Regions from separate parts of the Bradyrhizobium sp. WYCCWR 13022 genome, predicted to be linked through region 1. Evidence: predicted binding sites of a transcription regulator. Region 1 holds the regulator's gene; each other region holds the start of a gene.
What was found. The regulator PhoB, encoded in region 1, activates phosphate uptake and scavenging genes when phosphate is short. The targets are predictions, from matches to a motif close to TGTCATNNANCTGTCAT.

Region 1 (2,200 bases):
CGTCACCATCGACGCCGAGCTCGACACGCTGCAGAGGAAAATCGAGGAGCGCGCCGTGCTCACCATCGCACGCCGCCAGCCGATGGCGGTGGATCTGCGCGAGATCGTCGGAGCGATGCGCGTTGCGACCGATCTCGAGCGGATCGGCGACCTCGCCAAGAACATGGGCAAGCGCGTCGCGGCGCTGGAGACGGATTTCCATCCGCTCAAACTGTTCCGCGGCCTCGAGCACATGACCGACCTCGTGCAGCAGCAGGTCAAGTCGGTGCTGGACGCCTATGCCGCGCACGATCTGCCGGCGGCGATGGCGGTGTGGAAGGGCGACGAGGAAGTCGACGCCATCTGCACCTCGCTGTTCCGCGAACTCCTCACCTACATGATGGAGGATCCGCGCAACATCTCGTTCTGCATCCACCTGATGTTCTGCGCCAAGAACATCGAACGGATCGGCGATCATGCCACCAACATTGCCGAGACCGTGTTCTACATGATCGAAGGCCAGGCGATCACCGACAAGCGGCCGAAGGGCGACATGACGACGTTCGCCACGACGGTCCCGAACACCTGATCAGGCAAGGAGCGACCAGACCATGGGCGCACGCATTATGGTGGTTGAGGATGAGGAAGCTCTCACCGAGCTTCTCCGCTACAACCTCGAAGGCGACGGCTATGACGTCGAGACGGTGATGCGCGGCGACGACGCCGACACCCGCCTCAAGGAGCACATCCCCGATCTGATCGTGCTCGACTGGATGCTGCCGGGGCTGTCGGGCATCGAGCTGTGCCGCCGGTTGCGGACGCGGTCCGACACCAAGCAGCTGCCGATCATCATGCTCACTGCGCGCGGCGAGGAGAGCGAACGGGTGCGGGGCCTTGCGACCGGCGCCGACGATTACATCGTCAAGCCGTTCTCGGTGCCCGAGCTGTTGGCACGCGTGAAGGGGCTGCTGCGGCGCGCCAGCCCGGAGCGGCTCGCGACCGTGCTTGCTTTCGGCGACATCGAGCTCGACCGCGAAAAGCGCCGCGTGGCGCGCTCGGGCCGGCCGATCGATCTCGGCCCGACCGAATACCGTCTGCTCGAGTTCTTCCTGGAGCATCCCGGCCGCGTGTTCTCGCGCGAGCAGCTGCTCGACAGCGTCTGGGGCCGCGACATCTATATCGACGAGCGCACCGTCGACGTGCATATCGGCCGCCTGCGCAAGCTGCTCAATCTCGGCCGCGAGCAGGACCCGATCCGCACCGTCCGCGGCGCGGGCTACGCGCTCGACGATCGCTTCGCGAAGGCCGAGCAGGCCTCCGGCTAGCTACCTAGCTGCCCGCAAGCAAAACAAAAAAAGCGCGCTCGGCGGCGCGCTTTTCTTTTTCGCCCCGGCCGGTGCCGGGACGATGTCGGTCTCAAGCTGTACTCAGCGCGTGCCGGGCTTGGCCGGTGCGCGGCGGCGATCGGCTGCCGGCTGATACGCAACGCGCGAGTGCTGGGCGCAGTAGGGCAGGCCGGACAGGGCCTTGCCGCCGCAGAAGAAGAAATCCGGGCTCGAGGGATCGCCCACCGGCCAGTGGCAGGTGGCTTCGTTCAGCTCGAGCAACGAGAGCCGCTGGCTCATCGGCACCACGTTGTCGTAGGTAACGGGTTCGGCCTCGACCTCGACCTCGAAGGCCTGCGCCAGTGCGGTGTTGCCGCGCGCGATCGGCCTGCTCACCCGCATCATGTGCTGCGCAGGACGTGCCTTGCGTGGCCGCGGAGCCGCTGACGAGGGGCTCTTGGCGCGGCCGGACAGGCCGAGCCTGTGCACCTTTCCGATCACGGCGTTACGGGTGACATTCCCAAGCTCGGCGGCGATCTGGCTGGCCGAAAGTCCGGCCTCCCAGAGCTTTTTCAGCTGCTCGACGCGATCGTCGGACCAGGTCAAAACCGTCATGGCACCCTTTCCTTCGCCGCGCGCCCGCCATCCTGGGGCCGCACAACGAATGCCTAAGCCTCGAAAAACCCGTGCCGCCGGAATCCCTTAAGGCTCGCCGGGCGCGCGAAGTGCGCCCGAACGTTTACGCCGGTACATGAGGACTCTTGGGATCAGAACCGCTGCACGAGATGTCGTATCTGACAAGCCAAACGCTACAATATGGCGTGACTCGCGCGCAAGAGTCCGCCGACTCGCTTCCACATGTTCCGTGGCGAAAATCCTGCAAAATCGTCACCGCA
Region 2 (2,200 bases), on a different contig from region 1:
CGCGAGTTCTCGGTCGGCGGCTTGTTGGTGAGCTCCTTCAACGGCACTTCCAGGATCGGGTTCTTCTCGTAGAAGCCCGAGGCCTTGGTCTTGTCGTAGGCCGCCTTGGTGATCGGCAGATAGCCGGAGACCTCGTGCAGATAGACCTGACGATCGGTGTCGGACAGGAAGGTGAAGAACTTCGCGATGCCCTTGTACTCTTCCTTCGACTTGCCGCCCATCACCCAGAGCGAGGCGCCGCCGATGATGGAGTTCTGGGGCGCATCCTTTGCGTCCGGGAAGTACGGCATCGGAACGGCCGTGTAGTTGAACTTCGCGTTCGCCTTGACGTTCGGATAGAAGGCCGACGACGTCATGTAGAGCGGGCATTCGCCCGAAGTGAAGCGGCCTTCGCCGGTATTGGTGCGGCCGGAATAGTCGTAGCTCTTGTCTTTCTGGAGCTCGACGAGGTTTTCGAGCAACTTGGTCTCGAGCGGGTTGTTGAATTCCAGCACGGTGTCGAAGCCGTCGAGGCCGTTGGCCTTGGTGCCGATCGGAATGTTGTGCCAGGCCGAGAACTGCTCGATCAGGCCCCAAGTGATCCAGCTCGAGGAGAAGCCGCAAGTCGGGCTCGTCGCATGCAGCTTCTTGGCGTCGGCGAACACCTCGGGCCAGGTCTTCGGCGGCGCATCGATGCCGGCCTTCTTCAGTGCGTCGAGATTGGCCCACATCACCATGCTCGACGAGTTGAACGGGAACGAGAGCATCTCGCCCTTTGCGGTCGAGTAGTAACCCGTGATGGCCGGCAGATAGGACTGCGGGTCGAACTTCTCGCCCTGCTCCTTCATGAGGTCGGAGACCGGCTTGATGGCGCCCTTGGCGGCCATCATGGTCGCGGTGCCGACCTCGAACACCTGCATGATGCCCGGTGCGTTGCCGGCGCGGAACGCCGCGATGCCCGCGTTCAGCGTGTCGGCATAGCTGCCCTTGAAGGTCGGAACGATCTTGTAATCGCTCTGAGACGCGTTGAAATCGTTGGCAAGCTTGACCACGACGTCGTTGTTCGGGCCTGTCATCGCGTGCCACCACTGGATCTCAGTCGCGGCCAGTGCCGGCGAAGCCGTCATGCCAACCGTGACGGCGAACGCGGTCGCCGCTCCAAAATGTCGAAGAGCCATCAAGTAACCTCCCTTGGCCGTCCATTGGCCGTCAAAAACGAAGCGCTTGCGCTAGCAGCGCCGTATGACGTTCACATGACTGTGTAAGCGGCCGAAACGAAAGCAGCAAGCGCGGCCAAAAGGGAAGTCGTCAAATAGGCGAAGGCGTGCCGGGCAACCTTCGCCGTTCGCGCTGCACATGCGTGCCCGCGCCGCACTGCGGCATTTGGTTGGGTGAGGAGGCCGGGCCCTAGACTAGCGCTTGCGCTGGGGTCCGCAGACCACGCCCGTCTCGACCATCGCGTCGATTTCCGCCTTCGAGTAGCCGAACTCGCCGAGCACCTCCTGGGCGTGCTGGCTGAACTTCGGCGGCAGGCGGCGCAGGCTCGGCTTGCTGCGATCGAGCCGGATCGGCGAGGCCACGCCCTTGTACCAGTCCTTCTCGATGACATCGCCGCGGGCGATCGTGTGCGGATTGGTCAATGCCTGATCGATTTTCTGCACGGGACCTGCGGGCAGGCCAGCCGCGAGCAGGCGATTGCACAGCGGCTCGGCCTCGTGCTGGCTGAACACTGCGGCAAGCTCGGCGCGCAGCGCTTCGCGATTGGCGATGCGGTCCTTGTTGCGGGCGAAGCGCGGATCGGTGCCGAGTTCGGGTTTGCCGATCTCCTTGGCGAGCTTGCGGAAGGTGCCGTCGTTGCCGACGCCGATGAAGATGTTGTCGGTCTTGGTCGGGAAGATCGCATAGGGCACGAGGTTCGGATGCTCGTTGCCGGTCAGGCTCGGCGGCTTGCCATGCATGAAGTAATTCGCGGTGTGCGGATGCATGATGGCAAGGCCGGTCTCGTAGAGCGTCGTCTCAAGGAACTGGCCCTTGCCCGAGCGCTGCCGCTCGGAGAGCGCCATCAGGATGCCGATTGCCGCGTAAAGACCGGTGGTGATGTCCACCAGCGGCACGCCGATCCGCATCGGCCCGCTCTCGACCGAGCCGGTCGCGGCGATCATGCCGGTCATGGCCTGGATGATGGCGTCATAGCCGGGATTGCCGCCGCGCGGCCCGTCGG
Region 3 (2,200 bases), on a different contig from region 1:
CCCCATCGACGCCGAGCCGGAAAAATTTGAGATATTCCTGGACGGGATCGGCGTGATAGTCGGCCGCCAAATATTTCTTCTCGTTCCGGAACGTGAAGACGTGCACGAACAGGCCGAGCTTGTGTGCGTCGGCGATCAGGCTGGTCGCCTGCTTTGTCGAAGCGTCCGGCGTCGATCCCTTGTACGGCGAGCCGTCGGCGTTGGCGTCCTTCCACAGGGCGATCTTGAGCGGGACGATATAGGCCTTCCACGGACCGATGCCGTCGGCATAGGTCTTGATCTCGGCAAGGCCCTCGGGCGTCAGCATCGCATCGTAGAGGCGCGCATCACCCGCAGCCGTCCAGTCGAACGGACGGGAATTAGTGATGTTGTTGAGCAGGACCTTGCCGGTTTTGAAGTCGATGCCGTTGCCGTCGATGAGCTGGACCTGTCGGGCCTCAAGGCCATGGCTGCGCATGTATTTCAGGCTGCCGGGCTCGAAGCTCTGGACGAAGATCGGGGCGTCCTTGGTGTTGAGGCCGTTGTCCTTGATGATCTTGATCAAGGCATCCTCGAGCGGATGGCTGCCCGGCACACCACAGCCACTGGCGATGGCCTGCGCATTGTTCCAGGTCGGGTTCTTGGTCTCCGGGTAGACCAGGATGGTCCGCCCGGTCTCCTTGCTCTTGGCCTTGGCGATATCGAGGATCTCCTGGAAGCTGATCACAGGGAATTTGCCGTTGAACACCTTCGGCCGCTCGTTGGCCGCATCGTAGGTGGTGCCTCCGATCCACTCCCTCAGCTCGGCCATGGTGAAGTCGGTGATCGACCAGTCGTTGGTGTGATCCTCACCGTCGACGATCAGTGACTTCAGCACCGATTTGGGATCGGCGGAATCGGTGAGATCGACGAGGTAGTCGGCGGGCGTGCCGGCGGCAGCCGGTGCCTTGACGCGCACACCTGATACCGTGCGCTTGCGGGCTGCGACCGCCGCATTGGTCTTCGCCACCTCGGCCACGTTGGTGTTGTCGGCCAGCCACGGATTGTGGCGCGCGACCAGGACGCAATCCTTGGTGAGGTGCAGGTCTTCTTCGAGCGCATCGGTTCCGAGCGCTGCAGCGAGGTCGTACGAAGCCTCGGTTTCTTCGGGCACGAGGCCGGGCACGCCGCGATGTCCAAGGATCAGCGGCGCCTTGCCATCAACGGTCAAAAAGGGCTTGGCGCTGGCCGCTGTCGTCTGCGCGAGGGTCATCGACGGCGCCAGCAACGCCAGCGCTGCCGCGCCCAGCATCGCTCCAGCTTGCATCTTACGCTGATTGTTCGTCATGGCCCCACCTCCGTCTGTGCCTGGCATCGCGTCGTGCGCGATCGGGCTGTCGTCTTGTCTCAATTCTCTGACAGACGAATGACGAAGGATCGAACAGTCACGGATGTGCACGGGCGGCGCCGCTGTGGCGACGCCCGTGCCTGCTCGATCAGAAGAAGCCGAGCTTCTTCGGGCTGTAGCTGACCAGGAGGTTCTTGGTCTGCTGGTAGTGATCGAGCATCATCTTGTGGGTCTCGCGACCGACGCCCGATTGCTTGTAGCCACCGAATGCGGCATGGGCGGGATAGGCGTGGTAGCAGTTGGTCCAGACCCGGCCGGCCTGGATCGCCCGGCCGAAGCGGTAGCAGCGGTTGGCATCGCGGCTCCAGACGCCAGCCCCGAGGCCATAGAGCGTGTCGTTCGCGATCGCGAGCGCTTCGTCATCGGTCTTGAAGGTCGTGACCGAGACGACGGGCCCAAAGATCTCCTCCTGGAAGATCCGCATCTTGTTGTTGCCTTCGAACACCGTCGGCTGGACGTAGAAGCCGCCCGACAGATCGCCGCCGAGTTCGGCCCGTCCGCCGCCGGCCAGCACCTTGGCGCCCTCCTGCTTGCCGATGTCGATGTAGGAGAGGATCTTCTCCAGTTGCTCGCCAGAGGCCTGCGCGCCGATCATGGTATCGGCCGCGCGCGGATCGCCCTGCTTGATCGCCGCGACGCGCTTCAGCGCCCGCTCCATGAAACGGTCGTAGATGTCGGCGTGCACCAGCGCCCGGCTCGGACAGGTGCAGACCTCGCCCTGGTTCAGCGCGAACATGACGAACCCTTCGATCGCCTTGTCGAAGAAATCGTCGTCCTCGGCGGTGACGTCCTTGAAGAAGATGTTCGGCGACTTGCCGCCGAGCTCCAGCGTGA
Region 4 (2,200 bases), on a different contig from region 1:
ACGAAGCTGCGCAGCTGCTCCGGCATCTTGGCGTCGATTTCGAGCCGGATCACCGATCCGCGGCGGCGGCGCTTCAGCGCGGTCTCGAACAGGCGGACGAGATCTTCGGCCTCTTCCTCGATTTCGAGCTCGGAGTCGCGGATGATGCGGAAGGCGCCCTGGCCGTGGAGGCTGTAGCCCGGAAACAGGCGGTTGATAAACAGGCCGGTCAACTGCTCCAGCGAGATCAAGCGAACCTTGCCCTCGGCCGGCAGGCGGATGAAGCGGTCGATCTTGCCGGGCATGCGGATCAGCGCGTTCATCGGTTTGCCGTCGGCCTCGCGCGTCAGCTGGAGCGCGATGGTGAAGCCGAGGCTCGGGATGAACGGGAAGGGGTGGGCCGGATCGATCGCCAGCGGCGTCAGCAGCGGGAACACGTTGTTGAGGAAGTAGTCCTCGAGCCAGGTCCGCTCCGCCTTGGTGACCTCCTTGCCGTCGACCAGCACGATGCCGACATCGGCGAGCGTGCCCCGCAGGTCGCGCCAGATCGCCTGCTGATCGCTGGCAAGCTGCGACACGGTGCGGTTGATCAGGGCGAGCTGCTCGGACGGGGTCAGGCCGTCAGGTGCGCGCTCGGCAATGCCCTCGCGGACCTGCGCCTTGATGCCGGCAACGCGGACCATGAAGAACTCGTCGAGGTTATTTGCCGAAATCGACAGGAATCGCACCCGCTCCAGCATGGGGTGGCTGGCGTTGACCGATTCCTCAAGGACGCGGCGGTTGAAATGCAGCCAGGACAGCTCGCGATTGATGAATCGCTCAGGGCTCGAGGCGATCGCCGGCAGGCTCTCGGTCTCCGTTGCTTTCTCTTTTGTTTCAACAGCTTGCGCGGAGTCCATGAGAAGTCGGTCCATCCAGTTTGCCCCAATTTGCGACTTATGCGCAAAACCGGCCGGAGCATGTGTTAGTGCGATGACGTTTCGATGACATTGATGTTCCGCCGCAGCGCCGCGTCAAGCGGGCCTGGGGGCCAAGCGCCGCCTGGCGGTCAGACGTCGCGAAGCAACTCAGCGGCGAGCGCACGGGTGACGGGGCGGCCAAGCCGCAGAGCCTCGCAATCGAGCAGTTCCACGGCGCGCCTGGCCGCGGCTGAGGACCTCTCGAGCCGGGTCGCGAGGTAGCTCACCACGGTTTCGTCCACCGTGAGCTGGCGGTCGGCGCAGAACTTGATGATCAGGCCGCGGAACAGCTGGTCGTCAGGCGGCAGCAGCGAAATAAGGGGAATCGTCCGAAACCGGGATCTGAGGTCGCGGAGCTCGACTTCGATTGCCGCCGGCGGCTCACGTCCGGTGAACAGCATGTAGGCGCCGTCCTCGCGGGCGAGGTTCATCAGATGGAAAAGGGCGCGCTCGTCAAAATCACCGGCTTTGAGATCCTCGACCACCAGCGCGCCGGTCGCGAGCGCGCCGGGCACGTCAGGGGCGCTCAGCGCATTGGCAGTGGTGGAGCGGGCGCCTGATACCTCGGCCCAGATCGCGGCGAGATGGCTCTTGCCTGAGCCTTCGGGTCCGGCGAGCCACATGATCCGGTTTGGCCATTCAGGCCAGCCGTCGATCAGGGCAAGGCCGGCGGCGTTGGCAGGGCCCTCGAGGAAATTGTCCCGGCTGAGGCTTTCCGCATGCGGAAGCGAAAATGCCAATTGTCGGGGGTGTACGCGGCCTGCCACGCTTGCTCTGCTCCGTGCCGGCACGCCGGCGCCAACTGAAAGAGATTCGATTTATTCGATCGGGAGTTGGCCTTTTACGGGGCCGCGTCCCTCTCATTTGGCTTCGATCGTGCTCATGTGCCGCAGCCACTCGACCAGATAGAGCGATACGGAGGACAGCGTGAACAGCGTGACGAAGCCCATCAGGATTATATCATAGGGCGCCGGCTTGAAGCCGAAGGCGAGCGCGGCCAGCACCAGCGCCGCGTACGCGACCTGTGCGGCTGTGTTGAGCTTGGAGACCTTCGAGGGCCTCATCTCGACCGGCTTGTCGAACAGCCAGGACACGATCACCGCGGTGACGATCATGATGTCGCGGGAGACCACCAGGATCACGATCCAGCGGGGGATGTCGCCCCAGATGCCGAGCGACAGGTAGATCGACACCAGCAGTGCCTTGTCGGCCAGCGGGTCGAGCAGGGCGCCGAGTTCGCTGGCCATGTTGAAGCGCTTGGC

Region 2: the regulator PhoB is predicted to act here: its motif matches at 1,222-1,238, upstream of ugpB (sn-glycerol-3-phosphate ABC transporter substrate-binding protein UgpB).
Region 3: the regulator PhoB is predicted to act here: its motif matches at 1,374-1,390, upstream of QY049_RS01530 (glycerophosphodiester phosphodiesterase family protein).
Region 4: the regulator PhoB is predicted to act here: its motif matches at 952-968, upstream of QY049_RS05290 (RNA degradosome polyphosphate kinase).

The regions. Positions count from the first base shown of each region.
Region 1 covers NZ_JAUIZJ010000013.1:57,379-59,578, forward strand. The annotation lists gene phoU (phosphate signaling complex protein PhoU) at 1-568, shown strand, start outside; gene phoB (phosphate regulon transcriptional regulator PhoB) at 591-1,304, shown strand; gene QY049_RS20390 (GcrA family cell cycle regulator) at 1,407-1,919, opposite strand.
Region 2 covers NZ_JAUIZJ010000025.1:286,912-289,111, reverse strand. The annotation lists gene ugpB (sn-glycerol-3-phosphate ABC transporter substrate-binding protein UgpB) at 1-1,157, opposite strand, end outside; gene QY049_RS31205 (CaiB/BaiF CoA-transferase family protein) at 1,392-2,200, opposite strand, start outside.
Region 3 covers NZ_JAUIZJ010000002.1:124,525-126,724, reverse strand. The annotation lists gene QY049_RS01530 (glycerophosphodiester phosphodiesterase family protein) at 1-1,306, opposite strand, end outside; gene adh (aldehyde dehydrogenase) at 1,455-2,200, opposite strand, start outside.
Region 4 covers NZ_JAUIZJ010000002.1:862,024-864,223, reverse strand. The annotation lists gene QY049_RS05290 (RNA degradosome polyphosphate kinase) at 1-878, opposite strand, end outside; gene QY049_RS05285 (DnaA/Hda family protein) at 1,028-1,705, opposite strand; gene QY049_RS05280 (CDP-alcohol phosphatidyltransferase family protein) at 1,799-2,200, opposite strand, start outside.